DNA from 3 places in the Hydrogenophaga luteola genome. Region 2 is predicted to be linked to each of the others. Evidence: predicted binding sites of a transcription regulator. Region 2 holds the regulator's gene; each other region holds the start of a gene.
What was found. Region 2 encodes FNR, which switches genes on or off when oxygen is low (the NO sensors DNR and NnrR bind a similar motif). Its sites were predicted from a motif close to TTGATNNNNATCAA; they were not measured.
Positions count from the first base shown of each region.

Region 1: cobA (uroporphyrinogen-III C-methyltransferase) is a predicted target of FNR. The motif match lies at 4,104-4,117, and genes of this name have one in related genera.
Region 3: ACFOPI_RS04620 (FeoA family protein) is a predicted target of FNR. The motif match lies at 3,036-3,049, and genes of this name have one in related genera.

Region 1 covers NZ_JBHRXX010000002.1:331,053-341,463, forward strand. Annotated here, with positions in the region: gene ACFOPI_RS05350 (CmpA/NrtA family ABC transporter substrate-binding protein) at 1-640, opposite strand, end outside; gene ACFOPI_RS05355 (nitrate- and nitrite sensing domain-containing protein) at 983-2,266, opposite strand; gene ACFOPI_RS05360 (substrate-binding domain-containing protein) at 2,390-3,085, opposite strand; gene cobA (uroporphyrinogen-III C-methyltransferase) at 3,169-4,011, opposite strand; gene ACFOPI_RS05370 (cytochrome D1 domain-containing protein) at 4,279-5,976, shown strand; gene ACFOPI_RS05375 (c-type cytochrome) at 6,136-6,450, shown strand; gene ACFOPI_RS05380 (c-type cytochrome) at 6,459-6,809, shown strand; gene ACFOPI_RS05385 (cytochrome D1 domain-containing protein) at 6,806-7,999, shown strand; gene ahbB (siroheme decarboxylase subunit beta) at 8,003-9,049, shown strand; gene ACFOPI_RS05395 (Lrp/AsnC family transcriptional regulator) at 9,033-9,533, shown strand; gene ahbB (siroheme decarboxylase subunit beta) at 9,520-10,002, shown strand; gene nirJ (heme d1 biosynthesis radical SAM protein NirJ) at 10,009-10,411, shown strand, end outside.
Region 2 covers NZ_JBHRXX010000009.1:154,028-164,438, reverse strand. Annotated here, with positions in the region: gene ACFOPI_RS19595 (sulfite exporter TauE/SafE family protein) at 1-365, opposite strand, end outside; gene hemN (oxygen-independent coproporphyrinogen III oxidase) at 416-1,795, opposite strand; gene fnr (fumarate/nitrate reduction transcriptional regulator Fnr) at 1,974-2,693, shown strand; gene ACFOPI_RS19580 (hypothetical protein) at 2,767-3,060, opposite strand; gene ACFOPI_RS19575 (FixH family protein) at 3,109-3,345, opposite strand; gene ccoG (cytochrome c oxidase accessory protein CcoG) at 3,429-4,802, opposite strand; gene ccoP (cytochrome-c oxidase, cbb3-type subunit III) at 4,941-5,855, opposite strand; gene ACFOPI_RS19560 (cbb3-type cytochrome oxidase subunit 3) at 5,886-6,023, opposite strand; gene ccoO (cytochrome-c oxidase, cbb3-type subunit II) at 6,035-6,790, opposite strand; gene ccoN (cytochrome-c oxidase, cbb3-type subunit I) at 6,804-8,249, opposite strand; gene ccoS (cbb3-type cytochrome oxidase assembly protein CcoS) at 8,317-8,454, opposite strand; gene ACFOPI_RS19540 (heavy metal translocating P-type ATPase) at 8,500-10,411, opposite strand, start outside.
Region 3 covers NZ_JBHRXX010000002.1:185,150-195,560, forward strand. Annotated here, with positions in the region: gene ACFOPI_RS04600 (DNA glycosylase AlkZ-like family protein) at 1-71, opposite strand, end outside; gene kynA (tryptophan 2,3-dioxygenase) at 89-967, opposite strand; gene kynU (kynureninase) at 978-2,252, opposite strand; gene kynB (arylformamidase) at 2,272-2,919, opposite strand; gene ACFOPI_RS04620 (FeoA family protein) at 3,112-3,420, shown strand; gene feoB (ferrous iron transport protein B) at 3,417-5,291, shown strand; gene ACFOPI_RS04630 (hypothetical protein) at 5,288-5,473, shown strand; gene ACFOPI_RS04635 (class I SAM-dependent methyltransferase) at 5,480-6,409, opposite strand; gene ACFOPI_RS04640 (YkgJ family cysteine cluster protein) at 6,418-6,738, opposite strand; gene ACFOPI_RS04645 (YkgJ family cysteine cluster protein) at 6,744-7,055, opposite strand; gene argF (ornithine carbamoyltransferase) at 7,063-8,010, opposite strand; gene ACFOPI_RS04655 (aspartate aminotransferase family protein) at 8,029-9,234, opposite strand; gene ACFOPI_RS04660 (DUF3579 domain-containing protein) at 9,450-9,779, shown strand; gene ACFOPI_RS04665 (TIGR00266 family protein) at 9,849-10,411, shown strand, end outside.

The DNA of each region.
Region 1 (10,411 bases), on a different contig from region 2:
TGGCCACCATCTGCGGCGGCGGCACGGTGATCAGCTTGGCGCCCGAGAGCGGGTTGATGCCGGCGGCGGCCAGCCAGTAGTGCATCCACATGGCGTGGGTGCCGGTCGGGAAGGTGCCGGCGAAGGTGTACTCACGCGGGTTGGCGGCCATCACCTTGGCCAGGGACGGGCCGTCCACCGCGCCCTTGTCGGCCAGCGCCTTGGACAGCGTGATCGCCTGGCCGTTGTTGTTCAGGCTCATCAGCACGGCCATGTCCTTCTTGGGACCAGCCGTGCCCATGTGCACGCCGTAGACCAGGCCGTAGAGCACGTGGGCGAAGTCCAGTTCGCCGTTGACCAGCTTGTCGCGCACGCCAGCCCAGCTCGCCTCCTTGGTGGGGACGATGGTCACGCCGTATTTCTTGTCGAAGCCCAGCACGCTGGCCATCACCACGCTGGCGCAGTCGGTCAGCGGGATGAAACCGATCTTGACCTCGGTCTTCTCCGGCGCGTCGGAGCCGGCGGCCCAGACACCGCTGTGGCCCAGGGTGGAGAAGAAGGTGGCGGCGGCCGCACCCTTCTTGATGAAGTCGCGGCGCGAGCCACAGTCGGCGGCGGGCGCGGCGGCGGTCTCGGGTGTCGTGGCGCGGTGGTCGTTCATGCTCAACTCCTGTGAAGAAAAAACCAGAAAACGGAAACCGAAAAACAAAAACGGCGCCCATTCCAGGCCCCCCTGTCGGGGGCGAGAAATGGACGCCGTTGTCCTGAGTGTCCTGAGACGGTCGGGAGGGTGTGCCGCCATTGGCACGTCCCGTTGTCCATCCCTCAGCACGGACCGTGCCAGCTTGTGCTGGTTAGCTCCGGCTAAGGCGTAACTCTTTGAATTGGCTGCATTTTTCGAAGAACGCGGAGCAGGCTCCGTCGCTGGAAGGGGGCCGGGACGGCTTCAAACTGGTGCGCTGTTGTGGTGCGGCACAGCTTTTGTGCGCCGCAGCAGGGCGGCTCAGCGCAGACCCGGCGGCAGGATTTCGGCCATGGCCAGCACCGCCTGCGCCACGTCCACCAGGCGCCGGTTCTGGTTCATCGCCATCTGGCGCAGGGTCTTGTGCGCCTCGTGTTCGCTCAGCTGCCGGTGCGCCATCAGCAGGCCCTTGGCGCGCTCGACGATCTTGCGTTCGTTCAGGCTGGCGCGGACCATGTCCAGCTCGTCACCCATCTGCTGCAGGCGCAGCGCCTGCTCGTGCACCAGTTCGAGGATCGAGCGCTCCACCTGCGGGCCGTAGGCCTGCACCGGGTGCGCCAGGCTCACCGGCGGCGCGGGAACGGCGTGCCCCTCGTCGAAGAAGTCGCCGTGGTCCGGCAGGTCTTCGCCCAGCGACTCGGCGCGCTGCCACTTCTGGAAATCGGCCAGGTCGCGGGTGGCGGCCGCCAGGCGCTGGTGGCACAGGGCCTCCAGCTCGGCAGCCAGCGCGTCCTCTACCGTTTTCATGGTGTCCATGCGGGCGGTGCAGGCGTCGAACCAGATCTGGCTCAGGCCTGTGTCCAGTGGGCCGCCGGGCAGCGAGGTGGCGAGGATGCGGCGCAGCCGCTCCAGCGAGGCCTGCGTGTCGTGACGCTGCACGGCGGCCCAGGCCTCGCGAAGCGGCTCGCTGGCGAAGTCGGCGAACACCTGCAGGCAGCGCTCCTGCGAGTCGATCAGGTGCAGGAGGCGCTGCTGGCCGTCGGCCTGCGCGCAGCCCGCCGCAAACAGTGCCGATCCGGTGGCGCGCTCCTGGCCGGCGAACTCCTTGCCCTGGATGAAGTTGAACAGAGCCACCAGGCGGCGCGAGATGTCGGGGTCCGAGGCGCTGTCGGCGGCCTCGAACACAACGGCCAGCAGGCCGTTGATCAGCCGGATGTACCCGGCGGTGGCGCGGGCGGCGCTCCAAGCTTGTGTCTGCACGCGCTGGCGCAGCAACAGCAGGGCGTCCAGGCCCTGCAGCACGTAGGCGATGCGGCTGAACAGGCGGGCGCCGTTGCCGGCGCGCGGGGTCTCGGTGTCCAGGGTGTCGAAGGCGGCGCGCACCTCGGCCTGCAGCTCGTCGCAGCGCGCCACCTGCGCCAGGCGCTCATCGGCCCAGTACTGGCCCTGCGAGGCGAGATACAGGTTGGACAGGCCGCGCTCGCGCTGCAGCGCGTGGATGAAGCGGCCGGTGGCGTTGACCAGGGCACTGGTCAGCGCCAGCTGTTGCAGGCCGGCGATTTCGCAGCGCTTGGCGGCAATGAGGAAACAGAAGGCCGATTTCATGCCCTGGGGCGGCAGCAACATTCGTGCCGCCGAAGAATGGCCAGCGATCCGGCGCCGGGCCGCCCCAAGCCGGATCAGCCCCCCTGGGGGGCAGCGACCCGCGCAGCGGCGGAGCGTGGGGGGTTAAACGGCCTTCATGCCGTGCCGGCGCTTGAGGTCGGCGGTCTGCGGGCTGGACAGAAACGACAGGAACTTTTGTACGGCATCCGGCTGAGCGCTCACCGTGGCGCGCGCCGCCGAGAAGGTGGTGACGATCTGCACCGCCTCGGGCAGGCCGCCGATCACGTCGATGCCCGCCACGCCCGTCATCTCGCTGAGCTGCTGGAAACCCAGGGCGACCTCGCCCTTGGCAACCAGTGAACCCACCGAGGTGCCGGGCGGCGGCGTGACGATGCGTGGTGCGATCTGCTCGGCGATGCCCCAGCGCTCGAACAGCCTGGCCAGCTGCACACCGCTGGGGCCGGTGGAGTAGCCGAGCGTGGGCGCGGCGAGCACGGCGGCCTTGAGCGCGTCTTCGGTGGCGATGTCGGGCCGCGGGGCGCCGGCCGGCACGGCCACGGCCACGGCCGAATGCACCATGTCCACGCGGCTGTCACCGGCCACGTGGCCGCTGGCGGCCAGCTTTTCGATCGCGTCCGAGGCCAGGGCCACGATGTCGAAGGCCTCGCCGGCCACGACCCGCTTGGCCGCATCGACGCCGCCGACCGAGGTGACGGCGACCGCCACCTCCGGGTGCTGCGCCGAATACGCGGCCACCAGGTCGGCCAGCAGGGCCTTGGTGGCCATGGAAGAGATCAGGGTCAGGGACGTGGTCGGCATGGTGGCGGCGGGCGGGTTGACAGGGCCCGCCAGCGTATCAAAGCCGCTGCCGCCTGGCCCCTGGGGCGGCGTTCTTTCTGATATCAGGCCGCGGCATGGAGCTGCGCCAGCGGCGCCACCGCCACCGCCGCGGTCGGCACCAGCTGCGCACGCACCGACACCACCCCGCCGACCATGATCAGCGCCGGCGGCCGCACCTGGTGGCGCAGCGCCAGCGCGGGCAGCTCGGCCAGCGTGCCGGTGATGCAGCGTTCGTCGGGCAGGGTGGCTTTCTCGACCAGCGCGGCCGGCGTCTGCGGCGACAGGCCGTGGGAGATCAGCTGGCGGCAGATCTCGGGCAGGTTGTTCACGCCCATGTAGAGCACCACGGTCTGGCGCGGGCGCGCGAGCATGGCCCAGTCCATGTCCAGCCCCTGGCCGTCGCGCAGGTGGCCGGTGGCCAGCACCAGCGAGCACGCATGGTCGCGGTGCGTGAGCGGAATGCCGACCGACGCCGCGGCGCCCTGCGCGGCCGTGAGGCCCGGGACCACGGTGAACGGAATGCCTTCTGCGGCCAGCGCCTGGGCCTCTTCGCCGCCGCGGCCGAAGATGTAGCCGTCGCCGCCCTTGAGCCGCAGCAGCGGGCGCCCGCTGCGCGCCAGTTGCACCATCAATTCGATGATCGAGGCCTGCGGCAGGGTGTGGCGCGAGCTTTCCTTGCCCACATAGATGCGTTCCGCGTCGGGGCTCAGGTGTTCCAGCACCGCCGGGCTGACCAGGTGGTCGTAGAGCACCAGCCGCGCCGCCTGCAGCGCCTTCACCGCCTTCACCGTCAGCAGTTCCGGGTCGCCCGGGCCCGCACCCACCAGCGTGACCCTGCCCGGAGGCGCGTCGGAGCCGTCGGTGGCGGCAGGCCGCGCGGGGGTGATCAGGTTGACCAGGTTCATGGCTCGCTCCGTCGTGGGGTGGCGGCCCGGCTGCACCGCCAGACCGACCGTTGTTGTGAGGCCCATTGTTCGGACGCCGCGCGCGGCCGTCCTTGAACCAGTTCAAGGACAAGGCCTGCGCGCGGGCAGAGCATGTGCCTGCTCGCACCGGCCATGGACAGCAGCCAGGCGAGCGGGCACAGCGCCCTTGCAGGGACGGCCACTTCAAACGCTGATCCACGACGGAGAGAGAACACCATGAGATCCCGCACCACGATTCGCCTGACGATGCTGGCGATGGCGGCACTGATCGGCACCGGCGCGTTCGCGCAGGCGGCTGCAGACAAGAAGCTCAGCCCGGCGGAAGCCAACTACCAGGCCGGCGGCTCGCCGCTGGCCGGCGAGCCGATGTACCAGGCGACCAACCCCAAGGCGCCGCCCATGACGCAGGCCGAGTTCGACACCGCGCGCAAGATCTACTTCGAGCGCTGCGCCGGCTGCCACGGCGTGCTGCGCAAGGGCGCCACCGGCAAGCCGCTGACGCCCGACATCACCCAGCCCAAGGGCACGGACTACCTCAAGGTGTTCATCGCCTACGGCTCGCCGGCCGGCATGCCCAACTGGCAGACCAGCGGCGAGATGAGCGAGAAGGAAGTGGACCTGATGGCGCGCTACATCCAGCACGACGCGCCCACGCCACCCGAATTCAGCCTGGCCGACATGAAGGGCACCTGGAAGGTGATCGTCCCGCCCGAGAAGCGGCCGACGAAGAAGATGAACAACTTCAACATCACCAACATCTTCAGCACCACGCTGCGGGACACGGGTGAGGTGGCGCTGATCGACGGTGACACCAAGCAGATCATCAACATCGTCAAGACCGGCTACGCGGTGCACATCTCGCGCCTGTCGGCCTCGGGCCGCTACCTGTTCGTGATCGGCCGCGACGCCAAGATCAACATGATCGACCTGTGGATGGAGAAGCCCGACAACGTGGCCGAGATCCGCACCGGCCTGGAAGCGCGCTCGGTCGAGACCAGCAAGTTCAAGGGCTTTGAAGACAAGTACGCGATCGCCGGCACCTACTGGCCGCCGCAGTTCGTCATCATGAACGGCGACACGCTGGAGCCGCTGAAGATCGTCTCCACCCGCGGCAACACCGTGGACAAGCAGGAGTACCACCCCGAGCCGCGCGTGGCCTCCATCGTGGGCAGCCACTACAAGCCCGAGTTCGTGGTGAACGTGAAGGAAACCGGCCAGACCCTGCTGGTGGACTACTCCAACATCGACGCGCTCAAGGTCACCACCATCGGCACCGCGCGCTTCCTGCACGACGGCGGCCTGGACTCGTCCAAGCGCTACTTCATGGTGGCGGCCAACAACAGCAACAAGATCGCTGCGGTGGACCTGAAGGAAGGCAAGCTGACCCAGCTGATCGACGTGGGCAAGATTCCGCACCCGGGTCGCGGCGCCAACTTCAACCACCCGAAGTACGGCCCCGTGTGGTCCACCGGCCACCTGGGTGACGAGACCATCTCGCTGATCGGCACCGACCCGGTCAAGCACCCCAAGAACGCCTGGAAGGTGGTCGAGACGCTCAAGGGCCAGGGCGGTGGTGCGCTGTTCATCAAGAGCCACCCCAAGAGCAAGCACCTGTACTCGGACACCCCGCTCAACCCCGATCCGAAGATCTCGCAGTCCGTCGCGGTGTACGACATCGACAACCTGGCCAAGGGCTACACCGTGCTGCCGATCGCCGAGTGGGCGGGCATCAAGGACGACGGCGCCAAGCGCGTCGTGCAGCCCGAGTTCAACAAGGCCGGCGACGAGGTCTGGTTCTCGGTGTGGAGCGCCAAGAACAAGGAGAGCGCGCTGGTGATCGTGGACGACAAGACGCTCAAGCTCAAGGCCGTGATCAAGGACCCGCGCCTGATCACGCCGACGGGGCACTTCAACGTGCACAACACCCAACACGATGTGTATTGAGGGCACCCCCCTGCGCCGCTGACGCGGCTTCCCCCGTCCGTGGCGCGCCTGCGGCGCTTCGAGGGGGGACGGCCCCTGTGGCCCGGCGGAGCCGGTTCCACGGGGCCCCTGGGGTGAAGTCACTTCGTTGTTGTTGCGTTCTTTCTTTTGGAGAACTTCATGAAAAAACTGAATCTGCTGTTGCTGGCGTCGTTCATGGCGCTGGGTTCCGGCGCTGCCTTCGCCGACGGCGAGGCGGCCATGAACAAGGCCGGCTGCATGGCCTGCCATGCCAAGGACAAGAAGCTGGTCGGGCCTTCGTTCAAGGACATCGCGGCCAAGTACAAGGGCCAGGATGTCGCGGCCAAGCTGTTCGACAAGGTGCGCAAGGGCGGGTCCGGCGTGTTCGGCCCCATCCCCATGTCGCCCAACGGTCCCGACAAGATCGGTGATGCCGACCTCAAGGACGCCATTGCGGTGATCCTCAAGTCCTGACGGAGGGCATGACCGTGCGCGCCGCTGCTGTCCTGTCTGCGCTGTTGCTGGGGCCTGTGCTGGCCTTCGCGCAGTCGGAGCCTTCGCCCGATGCCTCGCGTTCGCGCGAGCTGGTGCGCATGGTGCGGCAGGACTGCGGCTCGTGCCACGGCATGCGCCTGACCGGCGGTCTGGGCCCTGCGCTGACGCGCGAGGCCCTGGCCGACTTTCCCCTCGACAGCCTGGCCGCCGTGATCTTCCACGGGCGGCCGGGCACCCCCATGCCGCCCTGGAAGGCGATGCTCAGCGAGCCCGAGGCGCGCTGGATCGCGGTTCGCCTTCAGCAGGGCTTTCCTGAAGAAGTGGTGAAGGCACCATGAAGCGCCGTACCTGGCTGGCCGCTGCCGCCACCCTCTCGTCCATCGCCGCTGTCGGCGGCCTCACCGGTTGCGCCGCGCCCGTGCTGCGCGGCACCGGCGACCTGGGCGTGGTCATCGGCCGCGCCAACGGCACGCTGTATCTGGTCGACACGTCCACCCGCGCGCTGATCGGCGAGGTGCCCGGTCTGGGCGACCTCTCGCACGCCTCGGTGGTGTTCTCGCGCGACGGGCGTTTTGCCTACGTGTTCGGGCGTGACGGCGCGCTCACCATGGTCGACCTGCTCACGCAGCGCATCACGAAGCGCGTCATGCAGGCTGGCAATTCGATCGGCGGTGCGATCAGTGCCGACGGCACCCTGGTCGCGGCACAGAACTACACGCCCGGTGGTGTGAAGGTGTTCGATGCGCGCACGCTGGAGCTGTTGGCCGACATTCCCGCCGAGTACGCGCCCGGCAAACTGTCTCGCGTCGTGGGGTTGGTCGACCTGCCCGGCCGGCGCTTCGCCTACAGCCTGTTCGACGCCGACGCGATCTGGGTCACCGACTGTTCGAACCCGAAGCGCGTCACCACCCACAAATTCGACGCCATCGGCCGCCAGCCCTACGACGCGCTGGTCACGCCCGATGGCCGCCACTACATCGCCGGCCTGTTCGGTGAAGACGGCCTGGCCATGGTCGACCTCTGGGCCGAGCAGCCCAAGGTCAAGCGCATCCTCGGCGGCTACGGCAAGGGCCAGGAGCGGCTGCCGGTCTACAAGATGCCGCACCTGCGCGGCTGGGCCGTGGCCGGGCGCCGCGCCTACCTGCCCGCCATCGGCCGGCACGAGGTGCTGGTGGTCGACAACGACAGCTGGCAGGAAGTCGGCCGCATCCCGGTCGCCGGCCAGCCGGTGTTCGTGATGGCGCGGCCCGACGGCCGCCAGGTCTGGGTCAACTTCGCCGTGCCCGACTACCACCGCGTGCAGGTCATCGACACCCAGCGCCAGCAGGTGGTGCAGACCATCGAGCCCGGCAAGGCCGTGCTGCACATGGAGTTCACGCCTCGCGGCGACACCGTGTGGATCAGCAGCCGCGACGAAAACCGCGTCAGCGTGGTGGACACGCAGAGCTTCGCCACCCGCGCGCGGCTTCAGGTTCCCGCGCCCAGCGGCATCTTCTTCACCTCGCGCGCCGCGCGCATGGGGTTCTGAACCATGGACGCCCGCACGCGCTCCGACCTGCGCCTGCTCAACGACTGGCAGCATGGCTTCCCGCTGTGTCGCGACCCGTTTGGCGTGCTCGCGGCGCAGACCGGTCTGGATCGGGAAGAGGTGCTGGCGCAGCTGCAGGTCGCGCAGGACGATGGCCGCATCAGCCGCATCGGCGGTGTGTTCGCCCACGGCAGCGGCGGCGACGCGGTGCTGGCCGCCATGGCCGTGCCGCCGCGCTGGATCGAGGCGGTGGCCGCCACCGTCTCCGCCCACCCGGGCGTCAACCACAACTACCTGCGCGAGCACCACCACAACCTCTGGTTCGTGATGACCGGCGCCGACCGCGACGCGGTCGAGGCGGGTGTGAGCGGCCTGGAGCGCGCCACCGGGCTGCCCGCCATGCGGTTGCGAATGGTCCGGCCCTACCGCATCGACCTGGGTTTCGACCTGGGCGGTGACACCGCGCGCCAGCCCATGCGCGCAACCGCCGAGGCCGCACTCACGCCGTTGCCCCCGCGCCAGTGGCCGCTGGCTCGCCGCGTCGAGGCCGGACTGCCGCTGGTGGAGCGCCCCTATGCCGTGTGGGCCGATGAAATCGGCTGCGACGAGGACTGCGTGACCGAGCGCATCGGGCAGTGGCTGGCCGAAGGCCGGCTCAAGCGCTTCGGCGTCGTGGTGCGCCACCACGAACTCGGTTTCGCGGCCAACGCCATGACGGTGTTCGACGTGCCCGATGACCACGTGGACGCCTGCGGCCAGGTGCTGGCCGAACAGGCGGGCGTGACACTGGCCTACCGCCGAACGCGCGCCGAGGGCTGGCCCTACAACCTCTACGCGATGGTGCACGGCACCCACCGCGGCGCCGTGACGGCCGTGATTGAGCGCGTGACCGCGGCGGCCGGCCTCTCGTGCGTTGCGCGCGAGGTGCTGTTCTCCACCCACCGCTTCAAGCAGACCGGCGCGCGCCGTTTCCGCGGGTGGGCTCCAAGCGCCGAGTTCTCGTCCGCCGCTGCCCCTTTGCCGGAGGTGTCCCATGCCATCACCCGATGACCTGCGCCTGATCGACCGCCTGCACGGAGGCTTTCCGCTGTGCGACCGGCCGTTTGCCGAGGTGGCCGCCACGCTGGGCTGCAGCGAGGACATGCTGATCGACCGGCTGCAGCGCCTGCTGGCGCACGGCGACCTCACGCGCTTCGGCCCGCTGTTCCAGATCGAGCGGGCCGGCGGCCGCTTCGTGCTCGCCGCCATGGCCGTGCCCGAGGAACGATTCGAGGCCGTGGCCGCGCAGCTGGGCGCCATGCCAGAGATCGCCCACAACTACCGCCGCGAGTCGGCCCACCCCGACCAGCCCGGCGCCACGCCGCTGAACATGTGGTTCGTGATCGCGGTCGAATCGGCGGCACTGGTGGACGGCGTGATCGAGCGCATCGAGATCCTGACCGGTCTGCCGGTCTACGCCTTCCCGAAAGAGCGTGAGTTCTTCGTCGAACTGCGCCTGCCCCTGCTGCCCGGAGGCCACCATGTCGCTGGATGAACTGGACCGCCGCATCATCCACGCCACCCAGGCGGGCCTGCCCCTGGTGCACCGCCCCTACGAGGCCGTGGGCGCGGCGCTGGGCATCGGCGGCGAACAGGTGCGCGAGCGCCTGCAGGCCATGCTCGATGAAGGCCTGATCCGCCGCATCGGCGCCGTGCCCAACCACTACCGCCTGGGCTTCACCGCCAACGGCATGAGCGTCTGGGACGTGGCCGACGACCGCGTCGATGAACTCGGCGAGCGCATCGGCCAACTGCCCTTCGTGAGCCACTGCTACCGGCGGCCAAGAAGACAACCGGTCTGGCCTTACAACCTGTTCGCCATGCTGCACGGCCGCTCGCGCGACGAGGTCGAACAGCAGGCGCAGGAGGTCGCGGCCCTGCTGGGCGGCGCCTGCCGCGCCCACGACATCCTCTATTCGACCGCGATCCTCAAGAAGACCGGTCTGCGCATTTCCGAAAGCTGACAAACCATGTTCCGCATCAGCCAGTACCTGCGCGAACTCGCGCAAGCCGAACAGACCGGGCAGTGGCCCGTGGCCAGCCGCCGTGGCACCGGCACCCCGCCGGGACCGGTCGTGATCTGGAACCTGATCCGCCGTTGCAACCTCACCTGCAAGCACTGCTACGCCCTCTCGGCCGACCACGACTACGCGGGCGAGCTGAACTGGCGCGAGGTGGTCACGGTGATGGACGACCTCAAGGCCTTCCGCGTGCCGGTGCTCATCCTCTCGGGTGGCGAGCCGCTGATGCGGCCGGATCTCTTCGAGATCGCTCAGCGCGCCAAGACCATGGGCTTCTACACCGGCCTGTCGACCAACGGCACGCTGATCGACGCGCCCATGGCCGACCGGATCGCAGCACAGGGTTTCGACT
Region 2 (10,411 bases):
AACACCGGTCGCGTCCTGCGCCAGACGCCTTGGGCCAGCCCGTCGAGCCATGCTGGCTGGCGAGCCTGCCAGATCAGAACCAAACCGAGCAGCATGGCTGCCACGTGAAACATGGTCCAGACCGGCCGGATCACAGAGGTGTTGGTTCCCAGCCAAGCCAGGCCTTGCACAGAACCTGCGGCAATCGCCCCGAAGAGGGAGTAGCCAAGCAGTCGTCCAGCCTGGAAGTTCAGCAGAGCCGCCGTGCTCTGGCGCCCGGTCACGCCACGACTGATGCCTGCGCAAGCGGCTCCACACATGGCGACACAATGGGGACCACCAGCGATCCCCATGAACAGTGCGGTGAGCGCCATGGATGTTTGCATGGCAGAACTCTAGCAGTCGCAACCCTCGCGCTGGCTCGAAACCACGCGAGTCAGATGATCTTGGAGAAACGCGCCCGGTCCTGGTCGACCTGCAGGTTTTTGTCGAAAACCATGGCGATGGCGCGAACCAGATACCAACCTGCTGGCGTCACCTCCACACCAGAGTCGTCGATGCGAACCAGTCCGTGTTCGGCATAGCCGGCCAACACCTCCAGCTCGCGAGCAAAGTAGCTCTTGCAGTCGATCAGGTGTCCCAGGTTGATTGATTCGAACTGAAGCTGCCCCTGGCACATCAGGGACATGATCACGGAGCGGCGCAACAAATCGTCCCTGGTCAGTGCCAACCCGCGCACGATCGGAAGACGACCCTGGTCCAGCGCGTCGTAATACTCCTCAATCGTCTTGGCGTTCTGGCTGTAGGTCGCACCGATGCGGCCGATGGCCGAAACACCCAAAGCGATCAGGTCGCAGTCGGGCTGCGTGCTGTAGCCCTGGAAATTTCGGTGCAACCGCCCCTGTCGCTTGGCCACGGCCAATGCATCCGTCGGCAACGCGAAGTGATCCATGCCGACGTAGACGTACCCCGCATCGCTCATGGCATCCAGCGAAGCCGACAGCATCGACAGCTTGTCTCCCGCGCTGGGCAACTCGGCGGCCACGATCCGGCGCTGCGGTTTGAAACGTGCTGGCAAGTGAGCGTATGCGTAGAGCGCGATGCGGTCGGGGCGCAACTGGTTGACTTGGGCAAGCGTGCGGGCAAACGACTCGGGCGTCTGCAATGGCAAGCCATAGATGAGGTCCACGTTGACCGACTCAAATCCGATCTTGCGTGCCGTCTCGACCAGTGCGAACACCTGCTCGACCGGTTGCACCCGGTGCACCGCTTTCTGAACAGCGGGATCGAAATCCTGTACACCGAAACTCAGTCGGTTGAAACCCAACCTGGCCAGTGTCTGCAAACGCTGGTCCGTCACCGTGCGAGGGTCGACCTCTATGGAGTACTCGCCTCCTGGCACGAGCGTGAAGTTGCGGCGGATCATTGTCAGAAGATCCTCCAGCTCGGCGTCGGACAGGAAGGTCGGCGTTCCTCCTCCCAGATGCAGCTGGGACACGGCGTGCCCCTTCCCGAAGTGCTGCACCTGAAGCTCCACCTCACGCGACAGATACCGCAGGTATTCCGCAGCCCTTTCGTGGTGCTTGGTGATGACCTTGTTGCAGGCGCAGTAGTAGCAGACAGACTCGCAGAAAGGAATATGGACGTACAGCGACAACGGCAATGCGAGCGACCCAGCCCGACGTTGTTCCAGCGCCTGGATGTAGTCGCTCTCCGTGAACGCTTCTACAAAGCGGTCTGCGGTGGGGTACGAGGTGTAACGGGGACCCGGGATGTCGAATCGCTTGAGCAATTCGTCGGAAATGGCGTGACTCACAAACAATTCTCCAGTTCTCAGCGCGAATGTGCACCAAGGCAGAAATAGCACCCTTGATCAAGATCAAGGGCCGTCCAAGCCCCGGGGTTTCCCCCCATCCCCCCAACGAGGGTGAGCGCTTCCGCCTTGCTGGCACTTGTGACCATGCGTTAAGCTTCGGGCGAAATCTGGAAGATTTATGGACATTCACAGCATCAAAGTCGCCTGTTCCAGTTGCAACCTCCGGGAGTTGTGTCTGCCCATGGGCCTCAACCCTGAGGAAATGGACAAGCTGGACACCGTGATCTCCACGCGCAGGAGGATCAAGCGGGGAACAGCCCTGTTCAATACCGGCGACAAGTTCACTTCGCTCTACGCGGTGCGATCGGGCTTCTTCAAAACCTGCGTGACCACCGCCGACGGCAGGGACCAGGTCACCGGTTTCCAGATGACCGGTGAAATCATCGGCATGGATGGCATCGTCAGTGACCGTCATTCCTGTGACGCCATTGCTCTTGAGGACGCCGAAGTCTGTGTGATGCCGTTTGACCAGGTGGAAGAGCTGTCACGGGAGTTCACCACGCTGCAGCACCATGTCCACAAGATCATGAGCCGGGAAATCGTCCGCGATCACAGCGTGATGCTGCTGCTGGGCAGCATGCGTGCCGAGGAACGTCTCGCAGCCTTCCTGCTCAACCTCGTCCAGCGTCTGCATGCACGCGGCTTCTCACAGTCCGAGCTCATCCTGCGTATGACCCGGGAAGAGATCGGGAGTTACCTGGGCATGAAGCTTGAAACCGTGAGCCGGACGTTCTCGAAGTTCGTCGAGGAAGGCATCATCGAAGTCAAACAACGCTATGTGCACATCAAGAACACCGATGCGCTCAAGCAGATCGTGAACCCCCAGACCTGCCGCTGAACCTATTCGACCCCTCCAAAAAACCCCGCTCAGGTCTGAACCCTGAGCGGGGTTTTTATTTGCGAAACGCAGATCAGCTGCACCCGCCGTTGCGGGCACAGTCCTGGGGACGCTCCGTTTCAGGTACCGGACAGCGATTGACCTCGAAGGGAGACATGGCGAGCAAGGTGGTCAGCGCGCTCGATGCCATGGTGACACACCAGAACACGAAGAACGCCAGTGTGTAGATGGCCTGTCGAGACAGCTCCAGGGGGTTACCGAACCAGTGGAGATCACCCGGGTCGACCATGGCGAAAACAATCATCTCGAGCACCGAAGCCACTAGAAATGCTGGCCACGCTATCCACATCCACCGCTGAGCTTTCATGAGTCGTATCCTTCACTCCTGTGTGGCTGCATTCGGTGATGCGGCGTCCTACTTGGAGGGGGCCGCCGGTACGACCGGCGAAGCGGCGTGATTGCGCGCCTGATGGGCCGGCTGCATCTTGGCCAATGCATCGACCTTGGCCTGCCCTTCAAGCCGCTGAGCGGCGGCAAGATCTCTCTCGTAGTCGGACTTGTTGAGCACAGGATCGGGGTTCTTCACTGCGATGACCAAGGTGATCACGCCAGCGACGATCACGGCAACAGGCCCACCGACCACCAGCCACATGTGGGGCACCTTCCACCACGGCGTGGCCGGGTGATGACTTGGATTTGCTGACATGACTTGTTCCATAAGCGTGTGAATTCAGTTTAGCGTGGAACGATGAAGACGGCCTTCTCCACCACCTCAGACACATCGCTGCCGGTGGACCGGATGGTGAACCGTATCGGGTGCGAGCCGGCGGGCGCGGCGTTGGGCGGGATCTGGACGCGCACGGCGGCGGAGCGCACTTCTGTGGAAAGCACGTCCACTTCGGTTTCCGACGCGATCATCACGCCCTCCAGTCCCTCGACACTGATCTGGTAGCGCTGCGGAGACTCGGTCGCATTCATGATTTGCAGGCGGAACACGTTTTCGATGCGCCCCTGCTCCACCATGCGCGCCAGTGCTCCGCGGTCGCGAATCACATCGACCTTCAGCGGCGTGCGCAGGAAGAGACTGACAAACACGGCCAGGGTGATGACCGACAGAATGGTGGTGTAGACGAGTACCCTGGGACGGAAGGCGTGACGGACCATCTGCTCGCGGGTCCAGCCCTTGGCCATGCCATTCTGAGTCGAGTACTTGACCAGTCCGCGCGGATAGCCGACCTTGTCCATCACCTCGTCGCAGACATCGATGCAGGCCCCACAACCGATGCATTCGTACTGCAATCCGTTGCGGATGTCGATGCCCGTCGGACAGACCTGCACGCAGAGCGTGCAGTCGACACAGGCACCCAATCCCAGGGCTTTGGGGTCTGCCTTTTTGGAGCGCGCCCCGCGCGGCTCCCCACGTGCCTTGTCGTAGGTCACGATCATCGTGTCCTTGTCGAACATCGCGCTCTGGAAGCGGGCATACGGACACATGTACTTGCAGACCTGCTCGCGCATGAAGCCCGCGTTTCCGTAGGTCGCGAACCCGTAGAAGAAGATCCAGAAGGTCTGCCAAGGGCCCAGCGAGGCGGCCATGCTCAGACTCGCCAGCTCCCGGATAGGGGTGAAGTAGCCGACAAAGGTGAAGCCTGTCCAGAGCGCGAACAGGATCCACAAGGCATGTTTGAGCGAACGCTTGCCGAACTTGCGGGCATCCAGGCTCGACTCATCCAGCCGGATCCGCGCCGAGCGGTCGCCCTCCACCTTCTTCTCGATCCAAAGGAAGATTTCGGTGTAGACGGTCTGGGGACAGGCGTAACCGCACCATAGGCGGCCAGCGACCGCAGTGAAAAGGAACAGGGCCAGTGCGGAGATGACCAGCAGTCCGGTCAGGTAGATGAAGTCCTGCGGATAGAGGACCAGCCCAAAAATGTAGAAGCGGCGCGCTTCGAGGTCGAAGAGCACCGCTTGGCGGGCATTCCACTCCAGCCAGGGCAATCCGTAAAAAAAAATCTGGGTGAACCAGACCAGCGCCCAGCGCCACCTGGAGAACAGTCCGGACACCGAACGGGGATGGATCTTCTTGCGCGAGGCGTAGAGAGAAACCATCACCTCATCGTCCTCCGGAACACCTTTCGGTGTCTCAGGGACGATGGGAATCACGGGGGGCCTAACAGTGCTTGAGGCGTCTGGCGCTGGAGAACTCACGGATGACCTGGCGAGAGAAAAGTGACTGGCTTCAGGCCATCACTGCTTGGCGGCAGGCTTGTTGGACAAACCCCAGACATAGGAAGCCAGCACATTGATCTGGGCTTCGTTCAGCAGCGCAGCCTGTGGCGGCATGTGGTTGTTGAAACCATTGTTGACAGCGCGAACGATCGCTTCTTCGCCCCAGCCGTGCAGCCAGACACCGTCGGTCAGGTTCGGTGCACCCACGGCCGCCATGCCTTTGCCCTCGGGACCGTGGCAGGCCGCACAGGCGGCGAACTTGGCCTTGCCCTGAGAAGCACGGACCGAGTCGTTCGGGCTGCCGGACAGGCTGAGCACGTAGTGGGCCACGTCCTTGACGTCCTCAGGACCACCCACAGCCGCTGCCATCGGGGGCATCACGCCGGTACGACCCTGTGCGATCGTGGTCTTGATGTAGGCGTGATCGGAACCACCCAGCCAGTCGCCATCGGTAAGGTTGGGGAAAGACTTGGCACCACGCGCATCAGAACCGTGGCACTGGGCGCAGTAGTTCATGAACAGGCGCTCGCCAATGGCCATGGCCTGGGCGTCGGCAGCGATGTCTTCCGGCTTCATGCCGTTGTACTTCGCGTAGATCGGGGCGATGGCGTCCTCGACCTTCTTAACTTCGGCTGCGTGCTGCCCCTGGGACGACCAGCCCAGGGCGCCCTGGAACTTGCCGAACATGGGATAGAGGGCGCCGTAGACCAGACCGAAGACCACCGTGATGATGAACAGGTACACCCACCACTTGGGAAGGGGGTTGTTCATCTCACGCAGGTCGCCGTCCCACACGTGGCCCGTGGTGTTGTCGGCGTGGGTAGCTGCCTTGGTCGTGCCGCTGATGTACAGCAGAACCGCGCAGGCGATGATGCTGACGAGCGTGATGCCGGCCACGTAGAGGTGCCAGAAGTCGCTGATGAAGTCGCTCATGATGTTTTCTCGTGTTCGTTCCGCAATCGTTCAGTCGTCCTGGAAGGGCAGCTGGGCCGCCTCTTCGAAGTCGCGCTGATTGCGTTTGGACCAGGCCCAGACCAGGATGCCGACAAAGGTCAGCAGGCTGATCGTCGTGACGATGCTGCGCAGATCGTTGATGTCCATGGTCTCGCCCCTTATTGGGTCTTGGCGTCGGCCGCTGGCGCTGCGGGTTGCGCCTCTGCAGCGGGAGCTGCGGGTGCCGCGGCTTCAGGTGCAGCGGCGGGAGCAACTTCTGCAGCGGGTGCTGCGGCAGCAGGCGCAAGCTTGGCGGCGCTGCGTGCGGTGCCCAGCACCTGCAGGTAGGCGATCACGGCATCCAGCTCGGTCTTGCCCTTGACATCTTCCACAGACTTGGCGATTTCCTCGTCGCTGTAAGGCGCGCCCAGGGTGCGCAGGGCCTTCATGCGGGCGGGAATACCTTCGGCTTTCACGGTTTTTTCGGCCAGCCAGGGATAGGCGGGCATGTTGGACTCGGGCACGACATCGCGCGGGTTGTTCAAGTGGGCACGGTGCCACTCGTCGCTGTAGCGGCCACCAACACGGTGCAGGTCGGGACCGGTGCGCTTCGAACCCCACTGGAAGGGGTGGTCGTACACGTACTCGCCGGCCACCGAGTAAGGACCGTAGCGCAGGGTCTCGGCCTGGAAGGGACGGATCATCTGCGAGTGGCAGTTGTAGCAGCCTTCCTTGACGTAGACGTCGCGACCGGCCACCTGCAGCGCGGTATAGGGCTTGAGACCCTCGATCGGCTGGGTGGTGGACTTCTGGAAGAACAGCGGCACGATTTCCACCAGACCGCCGACAGCCACCACGAGGGTGATCAGGACGATCATCAGGAAGTTGCTGGTCTCGATCCGGGCGTGACCGGACAGATGTTCATTGCTGGCCATGTTGTTCTTCTCCTCAGGCGTGGGCGGGGTTGACGGCCATGACGGGGGCGTTGTGGGCCTTGCCCTGCAGCGCGGTCATGATCACGTTCCAGAGCATGACGATCATGCCGGCCAGGTACAGCAGGCCACCGACCAGGCGGATCACGTAGAACGGGAAGGTGGCTTTCACCGACTCGACGAAGGTGTACGTCAGGCTGCCGTCCGGGTTGACCGAGCGCCACATCAGGCCTTGCATCACGCCGGCAATCCACATCGCGGCGATGTACAGCACGATGCCGATGGTGGCGATCCAGAAGTGCAGTTCGATGGCGGGCACCGAGTACATCTTCTTCTGGCCGAACAGGCGCGGGATCAGGTAGTACAGCGAACCCATGGACACCAGACCCACCCAGCCCAGGGCGCCGGAGTGCACGTGGCCCACGGTCCAGTCGGTGTAGTGCGACAGGGCGTTGACGGTCTTGATGGACATCATCGGACCTTCGAAGGTGGACATGCCGTAGAACGACAGGGACACGATGAGGAAGCGCAGGATGGGGTCGTCACGCAGCTTGTGCCAGGCACCCGAGAGGGTCATGATGCCGTTGATCATGCCGCCCCAGCTGGGAGCCAGCAGGATCAGGGAGAACACCATGCCGACCGACTGCGCCCAGTCGGGCAGCGCGGTGTAGTGCAGGTGGTGGGGGCCCGCCCACATGTAGGTGAAGATCAGGGCCCAGAAGTGCACGATCGACAGGCGGTACGAATACACCGGACGCTCGGCCTGCTTGGGGATGAAGTAGTACATCATGCCCAGGAAGGCGGCGGTCAGGAAGAAGCCCACGGCATTGTGGCCGTACCACCATTGCACCATGGCGTCCTGCACGCCGGCGTACGCGGAATAGGACTTGAAGAGTTCCACCGGCAGGGCCGCGCTGTTGACGATGTGCAGCAGGGCCACGGCGATGATGAAGGCGCCGAAGAACCAGTTGGCCACGTAGATGTGCTTGACCTTGCGGATGCCCACCGTGCCGAAGAACACGATGGCGTAGGCGACCCAGGTCACCGCGATCAGCAGGTCAATCGGCCACTCCAGTTCGGCATACTCCTTGCCGCTGGTGATGCCCAGCGGCAGGGTGATCACCGCAGAGACGATGACGATATTCCAGCCGATGAAGGTGAACCACGCCAGCGCGTTGGAGAACAGCGGTGTGTGGCATGTCCGTTGGACAACGTAGTAGCTGGTTGCAAACAGCACGCTGCCGCCGAAGGCAAAGATTACGGCGTTGGTGTGCAGCGGTCGAAGACGACCGTAGGTGATCCACTCGATCCCCATGTTGAGCTCGGGCCAGGTCAGCTGGGCCGCGATGATGACGCCCACCAGCATGCCCACCACGCCGTAGATCACGGCTGCGATGGAGAACCAGCGGACGACGCTGTCGTTGTAGACCGCCGGTTGGCCGGTCTTTGTTGTCACGGACATACAGAACTCCTCATTAATGCCACTGGCGCAGTGTCCACATGTAACCTCGTGGACGCCTTGACTTACGTCAATCGCCTCTAAGAATGCGCTCGCCCTCGCGCTCGACGTTGTCGAACTGACCTGCGTGCAGTGCCCACCAGAACACGCCGATGATTGCGAAGACCAGCACGATCGAGACGGGTATCAGCAGATACAGGATGTCCATGTCGGCTCCTTGAAATAATCTCAATCTGAAACGCCAAGCGCCGGTTCAGACACCGGAGCGCTCGCGCGGCGGCGCGGCCAGCCGCAGCGCATTGAGGATCACCAGCAGCGAACTGCCCGCCATCCCCAGACCGGCCAGCCATGGCGGCATCCAGCCGACCAGGGCCAGAGGAACACACACCAGGTTGTACAGCGCGGCCCATACAAGGTTCTGACGGACGATGCGCATCGTGAACCGGGCTTGCTGCAAGGTCAACACCACGTCCTGGACCTTGCCGCCCTGCAGGATGAAGTCGGACTGCGCCTGCGCCAGCGGCGCCGCATGACCCAGTGCGAACGAGGTGTCGGCCCTGGCAAGCACCGGACCGTCGTTGAGGCCGTCGCCCACCATGGCCACCCGCAGTCCCTGCTTCTGCATGGACTCGATCTGCGCCAGCTTCTGTTCGGGTGAGGCACCTGCCACCACGTTCTGCACGCCGACGATCCCGCCCACCGACCGGGCGGCGGCCTCCCGGTCGCCCGACAACAGCCAGGTGCGCAACCCGGACTGGTGCAGGGCCGCCACGGCAGAAGCCGCGTCCTCGCGCACCCCTTCACTCAGATCAAAGCTGGCCAGCCATCCCTGCGCGTCAGAAAGGTGGACGCGGCCCGCGAGGGCTTCGCCCCCACGAGTAGCCAGACCACAGAACGCCGCGGACCCCATGCGGAGCAGCTCGCCTCGCGCGTTCCGCGCGGACAGCCCCTGCCCTGCCGCCTCGGTCAACTCGTTCAGATCGACCCGCTCGGTAGACAACACGGCCTCACGCGCGAAGGCGGCGATGGCGCGGGACACCGGGTGCAGCGAGCCTTCGGCCATGGCGGCGGCCAGCGCCAGCACCTGTCGGGAATCCGCCCCTTCACGAATCCGCTGACCCGTCACCGCCAGGCGGTCGTGGGTGAGTGTGCCGGTCTTGTCGAACACCACAGCGCCCACCTCTGCCAGCGTCTCGAACGCCTGCAGGCGGCGCACGAGAATGCCGCGCCGGGCCAGCGTCCCAGCGGAACTCAGCATGGCCGCTGGCGTGGCCAGCGACAGGGCACAGGGACAGGTCACGATGAGCACAGCCACAGCAACGGCCAGCGCCTTGGAGTGGTCGATCTGCCACCAATACGCGAACGCGAGCGCAGCGGCCGCCAGCACCAGCACGAGGAAGGGCGCCGCAATGCGGTCGGCCAGCACGGCCAGACGCGGCTTCTCTGTGGACGCCTTCTCCATCAGCGCCACGATCTGGGCGAACCGGGTGTCGCGCCCCAGGCGCTGCACCTCGACCAGCACCGGCCCGGCCAGGTTGTAGCTGCCCGCCACCACCCCATCGCCTTGTCGGCGGGTCAGGGGATCGGACTCGCCGGTGAGCAGCGCCTCGTCCACGGTCGCGGTGTCGCTGAGCAGCCGCCCGTCGCCCGGAAAGGCCTGCCCTGCCTGCACCCGCACCACATCGCCCACCGCCAGTCTGCGCACCGACAGCGATTCGAAACGCCCGTCGGCGGTCTGCCGCTCACACACCTCCGGCAGGCGGTTCATCAGCGCGTCCAGCGCACCGGCGGTGCGGTCCCTGGCCTTGAGCTCCAGATAGCGGCCGCCGAGCAGGAAGAACACGAACATGGTCAGGGAGTCGAACCAGACCTCATGGCCCCAGGGTCCCGTCGGATCAAAGGTGGCCGCCGAGCTGGCCAGGAAGGCCACGAGGATGCCAATGGACACCGGCGTGTCCATGCCGACACGACCCAGCTTGAGGTCGCGCCAGGCGCCCCTGAAGAACGGTCCGCTGGCAAAAGTGACCACGGGAACGCTGAGCACCCAGCTGGCCCAGCGCAGCAGCTGGTCGATGTCGGCCGGCATCTCCCCAGGCTCGGCCACGTAGGCCGGCCATGCGTACATCATCACCTGCATGGCGCAGAAGCCGGCCACGAACAGGCGC
Region 3 (10,411 bases), on a different contig from region 2:
AGGGAGGTGGGGGCAAAGAGGCTGCGCGCCACGGCGTGGCGGCGCAGGTGGGCTAGGGTGATGGCGGCCATGCGCCATCATGCCGGAGTCAGAGTGCTGTTCTGAGTGTCCAGATCTCGGGGAACAGCACCACGTCCAGCATCTTGCGCAGGTAGCTCACGCCGCCGGTGCCACCGGTGCCGCGCTTGAAGCCGATCACGCGCTCCACCGTGGTCACGTGGCGGAAGCGCCAGAGGCGGAACGCATCCTCCAGGTCGGTGAGTTCTTCGCCCAGCTGGTACAGGTCCCAGTGCTGCTTCGGGTTGCGGTAGACCTGCAGCCAGGCCTGCTCGACCGCTTCGCTGGCCTCGTAAGGCTGGGTCCAGTCGCGTTCCAGATGAGAGGCCGGTACCGCGATGCCGCGGCGCGCCAGCAGTCGCAGGCTCTCGTCGTACAGCGAGGGCGCTTCGTAGGCCGCCTGCACCATGGCCGCGCGCTCCGGGTGGTGGGCGTGGGGTTTGAGCATGGCCGCGTTCTTGTTGCCCATCGCGAACTCGATGCAGCGGTACTGGAAGCTCTGGAAGCCGCTGGAGTGGCCGAGGTAGGGCCGGATCGCGCTGTACTCGGGCGGCGTCATGGTGGCCAGCACATCCCAGGCGTGCACCAGCTGTTCCATGATTTTCGAGACGCGCGCCATCTGTTTGAAGGCCGGGTTCAGCTCGTCGGCGGCGATGTTGCGGATCGCGGCGGTCAGCTCGTGCAGCATCAGCTTCATCCAGAGTTCGCTGGTCTGGTGCTGCACGATGAACAGCAGCTCGTCGTGCGCGGGCGAGAGCGGCTTCTGCGCGGTCAGGATCGCATCGAGCTGCAGGTAGTCGCCGTAGCTCATGTCCTGGCTGAAGTCGAGCTGCGCCTTCTCGTCGCGCACGATGGCTTCGGTGGCCGAGGCGGGTGTGCTGTCGCCGGTGTCGTGGTAGGGGCAGGTCATGGTCGCTCCTTCAGGTCACCGCATGTTTCCGGTTGAACTCGGGGCGTTGCCACTCTCCCGATTCGAGCACCTGCTTCAGGTGCTCGACCGCGTTCCACACGTCGACAAAGCCGATGTACAGCGGCGTGAAGCCAAAGCGCAGGATGTCCTTGTGCCGCCCACCGTCGCCGGCGCGGAAGTCGCCGATCACGCCGCGCGCGATCAGGGCCTGCACGATGGCGTAGGCCCCTTCGTCGCGGGTGAGGCAGACCTGCGAACCGCGTTGTGCATGTTCACGCGGCGTCGCCAGGCCCAGGCCGTGGCCGGCGCAGCGCTCTTCCACCAACTGGATGAACAGGTCGGTCAGCGCCAGCGACTTGGCGCGCAGCGCGGCCATGCCGCCCAAGGGCTCGGCGCCCAGCACGGTGTCCACGCCGCACTCCAGCGCGGCGAGGCTGATCATGGGCTGCGTGCCGCACTGGTAGCGCGTGATGCCCGGCGCAGGCTGGTAGTCGGGCGTGAAGGCGAAGGGCGCGGCGTGGCCCCACCAGCCGGCCAGCGGTTGCCAGAAGCGGTCCGCGTGCAGCGGGTTCACCCACACGAAGGCCGGCGAGCCGGGGCCGCCGTTGAGGTATTTGTAGCCGCAGCCCACCGAGAAGTCCGCCTTCGCCTTCTTCAGGTCCACCGGAACCGCGCCCGCGCTGTGCGCCAGGTCCCACACGGTCAGAATGCCTTCGGCGTGTGCCGCCGCGGTCACGGCGGCCATGTCGTGCATGGCGCCGGTGCGGTAGTTCACGTGCGTGAGCATGAGGATGGCGACGTCAGCAGTGAGCGAAGCCGCGATCTCCTCGGGCTCCACCAGCACCAGTTCCATGCCGCGTTCCTTGCACAGGGCCTCGGCAATGTAGAGGTCGGTCGGGAAGTTGCTCCGCTCGCTCACGATGCGCTTGCGCTGCGGCGCATCGGCTGCGGCGATGTTCATGGCCGCGCTCAGCACCTTGAACAGGTTGACCGAGGTGCTGTCGGTGGCCACCACCTCGCCGGGGCCGGCGCCGATCAGGCGCGCGATCTTGTCGCCCACTTTGCCGGGCATCTGGAACCAGCCGTGCTTGTTCCAGCTTTGGATGAGGTCGGTGCCCCATTCCTGCGTCACCACCTGGGCCACGCGGCCGGGCGCGGCACGTGGCATCACGCCCAGCGAGTTGCCGTCGAGGTAGATGGTGTCGACCGGCAGGTTGAACTCGTCGCGCAGGTCGCGCAACGGATCCTGGATGTCCATCTGCAGGCAGTCTTCTTTGGTGGTCATCGGTGTGTCTCCTTCGGATTCACAGTTCACGCAACACCGCGCGCACCGGGCTGGCGTCGGCGGTGGTCAGTTTCAGGGGCAGGGCGATCAGTTCGTAGTCGCCCTCGGGTACGTCGTCCAGCAGCAGGTTCTCCAGCACGCGCAGGCCGCGCCGGCGGATGGTCTGGTGGCTGTCCAGGGTCTTGCTTTCGGCGGGGTCGATGCTGGCGCTGTCAATGCCGATCAGTACCACGCCGCGGTCGGCCAGCAGGGCCACGGTCTCGGGTGCGAAGGCGGGCAGGGCGGTGTCGAAGCGGTCCTGCGGCATGCGTTCATAGACGCGGACCAACACTCTCGCAGGCAGCCCGCTCATAGCGTGCGCCAGATGCTCAGGCCGCACCAGCGGCCCGCAGCCGATGGCGTGGATCACGCGGCAGGGGCCGATGAAGGCCTGCAGGTCCACCGCGCCGATGGCCGCGCCCGCAGGGTCGTAGTGCAGCGGGGCGTCGGCGTGGGCGCCCACGTGTGGACTGAGCGTGATCGCGCTCACATTGACCGGGCAGCCGGGGCCGATGCTGGCCACCCACTGTTGCGCATAGGCGGTGTCGCCCGGGAACACAGGCGAATCGGCGTGCACGGGAGGGGAAATGTCCCAGAGCTTTTTCGAGCGTGGGGGGGTGTTTTTCATGGTTCGGGGAAGGTAGCACCGGCGAAAAAACCGTGGTGTCGGTTATTCCCAACGATCAGGAAATAATTCAGGCCTAAAGCAAATGAGGTGAGGGAGACGAAGAAATTGTTCAGACCTTGATGAAAAGCAAATGAGAAACACTCTTGTTTGAATACATTGAAACCTTCCTTGCTTCAGGAGTCGGGTTTCACCATGTCCACCGCATCGTCCCCCACCTGTGCCGGCGCCTGTCCAGACGCCCGCGACACCGAGCCCCACACGCTCGACGCCTGGCCCCTGCGCACGTCCGCGGTGTTGCAGGGCTTTGCGCCGGTGCCCGACCCCGACATCCGCCGCACCCTGCACCGCCTGGCAGAAATCGGGTTCCTGCCCGGCGAGACGGTCGAGATCGTGGCGCGCGCCGGTGGCCGCGGCGGTCCGATCGCCGTGCGCGTGGGTGGCTCCACCTTCGCGCTGCGGGCCCACGAGGCGGCGCTGCTGCGTGTGCGGGAGGTGGCATGAACGACGCCGTGGCACTGCCCCGCCTGGCGCTGCTGGGCAACCCGAACTGCGGCAAGACCGCGCTGTTCAACCTGCTCACCGGTGCGCGCCAGAAGGTCGCCAACTACGCGGGCGTGACGGTCGAGCGCAAGCAGGGCTGGCTCGAAACCCCGCAGGGCCGGCGCGCCCAGGTGCTGGACCTGCCAGGCACCTACAGCCTGGAGCCCCTGAGCCAGGACGAGTCGGTGACGCGCGACGTGGTCACCGGCCGGCTGCCCGGCGAAGCGCGGCCCGACCTGCTGGTCTGCGTGGTCGACGCCACCCACCTGCGGCTGAACCTGCGCCTGGTGCTCGAAGCGCGGGCCCTGGGCCTGCCGATGGTGCTGGTGCTGAACATGGCCGATGTGGCGCAGGCGCGGGGGCTGCGCATCGACACTGCACGCCTGGCCGAAGAGCTGGGCCTGCCGGTGGTCACGGCCGTGGGTGTGCAGCGCGACGGCGCGCAGGCCCTGTTGCGCCAGCTTGACGAGCTGATGGCAGCCGGTCTGCCACCACCCCAAGCACCCGGCGACCTGGGCGAGGCCACCGATCCCGGGCATCTGAACCTGCGCGTGCGCACGCTGCTGGCCGCGGTGCTGGACGAGCCGCAGCGCCGCTGGACCGCCGACGACCGCATCGACCGCTGGGCGCTGCACCCGGTCTGGGGCTATGCGCTGCTGGCGGGCCTGTTGCTGCTGATGTTCCAGGCGGTGTTCGCATGGGCGGCCTGGCCCATGGACCTGATCGAGGCGGGCATGGGCTGGCTGGGCGAACAGGTCGGCGCGCACATGGCCGAGGGGCCGCTGCGCAGCCTGCTGGTGGACGGCGTGATTGCGGGCGTGGGTGGCGTGCTGGTCTTCCTGCCGCAGATCCTGGTGCTCTTCCTGTTCATCTTCCTGCTCGAAGATTCGGGTTATCTGCCGCGCGCCGCGTTCCTGATGGACCGGCTGATGGGCTCGGTGGGGCTCTCGGGCCGCTCGTTCATCCCGCTGCTGTCCAGCTTCGCCTGCGCGGTGCCCGGCATCATGGCCACGCGCACCATCAGCCACTGGCGCGACCGCTGGCTCACCATCCTGGTGGCGCCGCTGATGACCTGCTCGGCGCGGCTGCCGGTGTACGCGCTGCTCATCGGCGCCTTCGTGCCGCAGCGCAGCGTGGCCGGTGTGTTCAACCTGCAGGGCCTGGTGCTGTTCGGTCTGTATGCCCTGGGCATCGCCAGCGCGATGGCGGTCGCCTTCATCGTCTCGCGCCGTGGCGCCGGCAGCCGGTCGACGCCGCTGCTGATGGAGCTGCCGGCCTACCGCTGGCCCAGCGCGCGCAATATCGCGCGCGGCCTGTGGGAGCGCGCGATGATCTTCATCAAGCGCGTGGGCGGGATCATCCTGGCGCTGATGGTGCTGCTGTGGTTTCTCTCCAGCTATCCGGCGCCGCCCGAGGGCTTCGCGGGTGCGCCGGTCGAGGCCAGCTTCGCCGGCCGCCTGGGCCTGTTCCTGGCGCCGCTGTTCGCGCCGCTGGGCTTCGACTGGCGCATCGTGGTGGCGCTGATCCCGGCCATGGCGGCGCGCGAGGTCGTGGTCGCGGCGCTGGGCACAGTGTACGCGCTGAGCGCTACCGGCGACCAGGTGGCCGACGCCCTCGGTGGCCTGATCGGCAGCCAGTGGTCGCTGGCCACGGCGCTGTCGCTGCTGGTCTGGTTCGTCTACGCGCCGCAGTGCGTGGCCACGCTGGCGGCCATCCGGCGCGAGGCGGGCGGCTGGCGCCACTCGGCCATCGTCACGGTCTATCTGTTCGCCCTGGCCTGGGCGGCCTCCTGGCTCACCTACCGGCTGGTGCTGGCCTGGAGCGGCTCATGAATCTCCAGCTTCTGATCGTGCTGTTGTGCGTGGGGGCCGCGCTGGTGTACCTGCTGCGGCCGTGGTGGCGACGGGTGCGCACCGTGGCGCCGACGCCCAGTGTCGCAAAGGCCGAGGCCCAAACGCCCTCGGCCTGCGGGGCCTGCAAGAGTTGTAGCGGCCGCAGCGGCGGCTGTCACTGAATCGATTCAGGCCAGCGCCGGCAGCCGCGCGACCAGCACCTTGAGCGCACGGTCGGGCGACACGTCGGCAAAGGCCGGCGGGTTCGGCAGGCGTTCTTCGACCACCAGTTCGGGCGCTTCGGCCGCGAGCTGGTTGCGCAGGAACTGTTCGGGGATCTCGGGCGCATTCAGGCAGAGCAGGGCACGGCCGCCGGGCTTGAGCAGGTCGGGCAGGCGGCGCAGCAGACGCGGCCAGTCCTTGGTCGCGACGAAGCTGCCCTTCTGGTAGCTCGGCGGGTCGGCAATCACCAGGTCGTACGGACCCATGCGCGTGACCTTGCCCCAGGAACTGAACAGGTCGTGCGCGAGGAACTTCGCGCCGGCGTGGATGCCGTTGAGCTGGTGGTTCTGCTGTCCCGTGGTCAGTGCGCCCTGCGCCATGTCGAGGTTGATCACCTCCTTCGCGCCGCCCTGCAGCGCGGCCACCGAAAAGGCGCAGGTGTAGGCGAACAGGTTGAGCACCTTGGCGCCGTTCGCGTGGGCGCGCACCCAGCGCCGGCCCTCGGCCATGTCGAGGAACAGGCCGTGGTTCTGGCCGCGCTGCACCTGCACGCGGTAGCGCGCACCGTCTTCGGTCACCACATGCGGATCGGGCACGCCGCCGGTCATCAGCTCGGTGACGGGGCGGCTGACCGGGCCGTCGGGCTGGCGGCGCTGGAACACCCAGTTCAGCGGCTGGTCGGGCGCGATCTGCGCCTGCCGCGCGGCCAGTGCGGCGCCGATGGCCTGCGTTTCCTCGGCTGTCGCTTCGCCGAACTTGGTGAGCACCCACACGGGCGGATACCAGTCCAGCGCCCACTCTTCGCAACCGGGAAACAGCCCGCCGCGACCGTGGAACAGGCGCTGGGCGTCGGGGCCCGGTGTGGCGTGGGCGATGGTGTCGAGCAGGGCTTGCATGGGCTGTTTCAGAGGGGCAGGTCATCGCCCAGGGCGGGCAGGCCGTGGCGGGCGCGGGCCTTGTCGCAGGCGTAGCTGCCTTCGGTCAGTTCTCGGCAGGGGGCAGCGCGTTGCAGATAGATCGAACAGCCCACTGATTGCCCGACCACTCCGGTCAGCGCCACGCAGCGGATCGGCACCTCGCCGGTGCCGCGCATGCGGCAGGTGGCGCCGTTGACCGGCTCGGTGAGTGCCACGGGCACGGTGCCGCCGGCGTCGTCGAGCTCGTACACGGAGAACTGCACGCGGTAGGCCGCGCAGCAGGCGCCGCAGCGCTGGCACTCGGACATGGTGTTCAGTGTGAAGGCAAGGGTTCCAGACCATGCCGGCGCCGGGCCGATGTGCAGGCGTCGCTGCCTTCCTCGAACTCGCGGCACGGGCTGGGCCGCCATTCGTAGATGCCGCAGGTGGCCTTCTGGCCCACGGGGCCGTACAGCGCTGCACAGCGCGGACGGCCGTGGTCGGTGCCGCGCATGCGACTGATGCCATCGGTCACCGGCACCCACAGCCCGTCGGGCACGCTACCGCCTTCGGACTGGGTTTCGTACACCGAGAAGTCCACGCGGAAGCTGGCGCAGCAGGCGCCGCAGCTGGTGCAGGCGCTCACGGACCGTTCAGGCCAGATGGCCCAGCAGCAGGTACTCCATCAGCGCCTTCTGCACGTGCATGCGGTTCTCGGCCTCATCCCAGACCACGCTCTGCGGACCGTCGATGACTTCGGCGGTCACTTCCTCACCGCGGTGGGCGGGCAGGCAGTGCATGAAGAGGGCATCGGGCTGGGCCACGGCCATCATGGCCTCGTCCACACACCACTGCTTGAAGGCGGCGCGACGGATCTCGTTTTCGGCCTCGTAGCCCATGCTGGTCCACACATCCGTGGTCACCAGGTGAGCGCCCCGGCAGGCTTCCTTCGGGTCCTTGAAGACCTTGTAGCAGGTTGGATTCGAGACGCCGGCCAGCTTCGCGTCGACCTCGTAGCCGCTGGGCGTGCTCACGTGCACGGTGAAACCCAGCAGCTCGGCCGCCTGCAGCCAGGTGTTGGCCATGTTGTTGCCGTCGCCCACCCAGGTCACGACCTTGCCGCGGATGGCGTCCAGCGGATCGCCGCTGGCAGCCGGGCGGTACTCGGTCAGGGTGAACAGGTCGGCCAGGATCTGGCAGGGGTGGAACTCGTTGGTCAGGCCGTTGATGACCGGCACGCGCGAGTACTGCGCGAACTTCTCGATCTTGTCCTGGCCGAAGGTGCGGATCATCACGATGTCGACCATGCGGCTGATCACGCGGGCGCTGTCCTCGATGGGTTCTGCGCGGCCGAGCTGGCTGTCGCCGGTGGTCAGGTGCACCACCGAGCCACCCATCTGGTACATGCCGGCCTCGAAGCTCACGCGGGTGCGCGTGCTGGCCTTCTCGAAGATCATGGCCAGGGTGCGGTCCGGGTCGGCGAAGGGCTGGTACTTCTCGACCGCCTTGAACTTGGCCTTGATGAACGCGGCGCGGCGCAGCAGGTAGCCGTATTCCTCGGCGCTGAAATCCTTGAACTGAAGGTAGTGGCGGATGGACATGCGGTGCGCTCCGGGCGGTCAGCCCTGTTCTTTCAGGAAGGTCTCGATGATCGGTAGCAGGCGGGCGACGATCTCGTCGGCCTCGGCGCCGCTGATGATCAGCGGCGGCACCAGTCGGATCACGTTGTCGGCCGTCACCGACAGCAGCAGGCCGGCGTCGGCCGCGCGCTGGGTGATCACGCCGCAGGGCTGCTCCAGCTCGATGCCGATCATCAGGCCCTGACCGCGCACTTCCTTCACGCCCTTCTTGCCCATCAGGGCGGTGACCAGCCGGGTCTGGATGAGGGTGCCCATCTTGGCAGCGTTCTGCAGCAGGCCGTCCTCTTCCATGATGCGGATGGTCTCGATGCCCGCGCGCATGGACAGTGGGTTGCCGCCAAACGTGGTGCCGTGGTTGCCGGGGCCGAAGATGTTCGCGGCCTTGGGGCCGGCGACGACGGCGCCGATCGGCACGCCCGAACCCAGGCCCTTGGCCAGTGGCATCACATCCGGCTTGATGCCGGCCCACTGGTGGGCAAACCACTTGCCGGTGCGGCCCATGCCACACTGCACCTCGTCGATCATCATCAGCCAGTCGTTGGCGTCGCACAGCGCACGCACGCCCTGCAGGTACTCGGCACGCATGGGGTTGATGCCGCCTTCGCCCTGGATGGTCTCGAAGAACACGGCGACCACGTTCGGGTTGCCCTGGGTGGCCTTCTTCAGGGCCTCCAGGTCGTTGGCCGGCACGCGGATGAAGCCCTCGACGAGCGGGCCGAAGCCGGCCTGCACCTTGGGGTTGCCGGTGGCCGACAGGGTGGCGATGGAGCGGCCGTGGAAGGCCTTCTCGTACACCACGATCTGCGGCTTGTCGATGCCCTTGTCATGGCCGAACTTGCGCGCCAGCTTGAGCGCCGCCTCATTCGCTTCCAGTCCGGTGGAGCAGAAGAAGGCATTGGTCAGGCCCGAACGCTCCACCAGCAGCTTGGCCAGCTCTTCCTGGCCGGGCACGTGGTAGTAGTTGCAGCAGTGGATCATGTCCGCTACCTGCTGCTGCAGCGCCTTCACCAATTTGGGATGCCCGTGCCCCAGGGTGTTCACCGCGATCCCGGCCAGCGCGTCCAGGTATTCCTTGCCGTTGACGTCCCAGACTCGGCAGCCCTTGCCGTGCGTCAGCGCGATCGGCAGGCGGCCGTAGGTGTTCATCACATGGGGGGAGGACGGAACAATCGGGGCGGCTTTCATGAGGAAACTCCGGAAGCAGGGGCCATAAAAAGAAGCGGCTCAACGCAGGTTGAGCCGTTGAAAGGCGATTTTAGGGGCAGGCATCGGCATCTTCTTTGCTTGTTCTGCATCACAGAGATGCGGCACAGTACCGTCTGCCGACGCCTGCCGGGTTAACCCTGATCACAAGTCTTATATAAGATAGAATACCGCCATCCGCAACGGCATTCCATTTCATGGTCGACCGCCCCACCACCAAACAAGTGTTCATCCAGGGAATCACCCGGGGTGGGCGTACGTTCCGCCCCAGCGACTGGGCGGAACGGCTGGCGGGTGTGATGAGCCAGTTCGGACCGGGCGGCGCGTCCGGCCGCATCGGCAGCCACATTGCGTACTCGCCCTGGTGCGTCCCCACCGTGATGAACGGCACCAAGGTGGTGATCGTGCACACCGACCTGCGTGATGCCGAGCCCATGGCCTGGGACTTCGTCATGAACTTCGCCAAGGACAACGACCTGCAGGTCGTCGAAGGCTGCCTGCTGCCCGAGCCGCCTTCCAAGGGCTGAAGCCTGCGCTTCTTCGCGGGTATGCTCCCGCTCCGGATTTCTTCCCAACCGAATCAGGAGCGTGTTCCCATGGCAATGGACGTTGTTGACTATTACCTGCACGGCGACGACATGCAGTTCGTCGAGATCGAGCTCGACCCCGGCGAGGCCGCCATCGGCGAGGCGGGCAGCATGATGTACATGGAGGACGGCATCGGCATGACCACCGTCTTCGGTGACGGCTCGGCCGGGTCGGGGGCCGGCGGCCTGTTTGGCAAGCTGCTCGGGGCGGGCAAGCGCCTCATCACCGGCGAGTCGCTGTTCACCACGGTTTACACCAACCAGGGCAGTGGCAAGCGCAAGGTCGGTTTCGCGGCACCCTACACCGGCAAGATCATTCCCTTCGACCTTTCCCAGATTGGTGGCACCCTGATCTGCCAGCGCGACGCCTTCCTGTGTGCCGCCAAGGGCGTGTCGCTGGGCATCGCCTTCCAGCGCAAGCTGGGCACCGGCTTCTTCGGCGGCGAGGGCTTCATCATGCAGAAGCTCGAAGGAGACGGTCTGGCCTTCGTGCACTCGGGCGGCACGGTGCTCAAGCGCGATCTGGCACCGGGCGAGGTGCTGCGCGTGGATACCGGCTGCGTCGTGGCCTA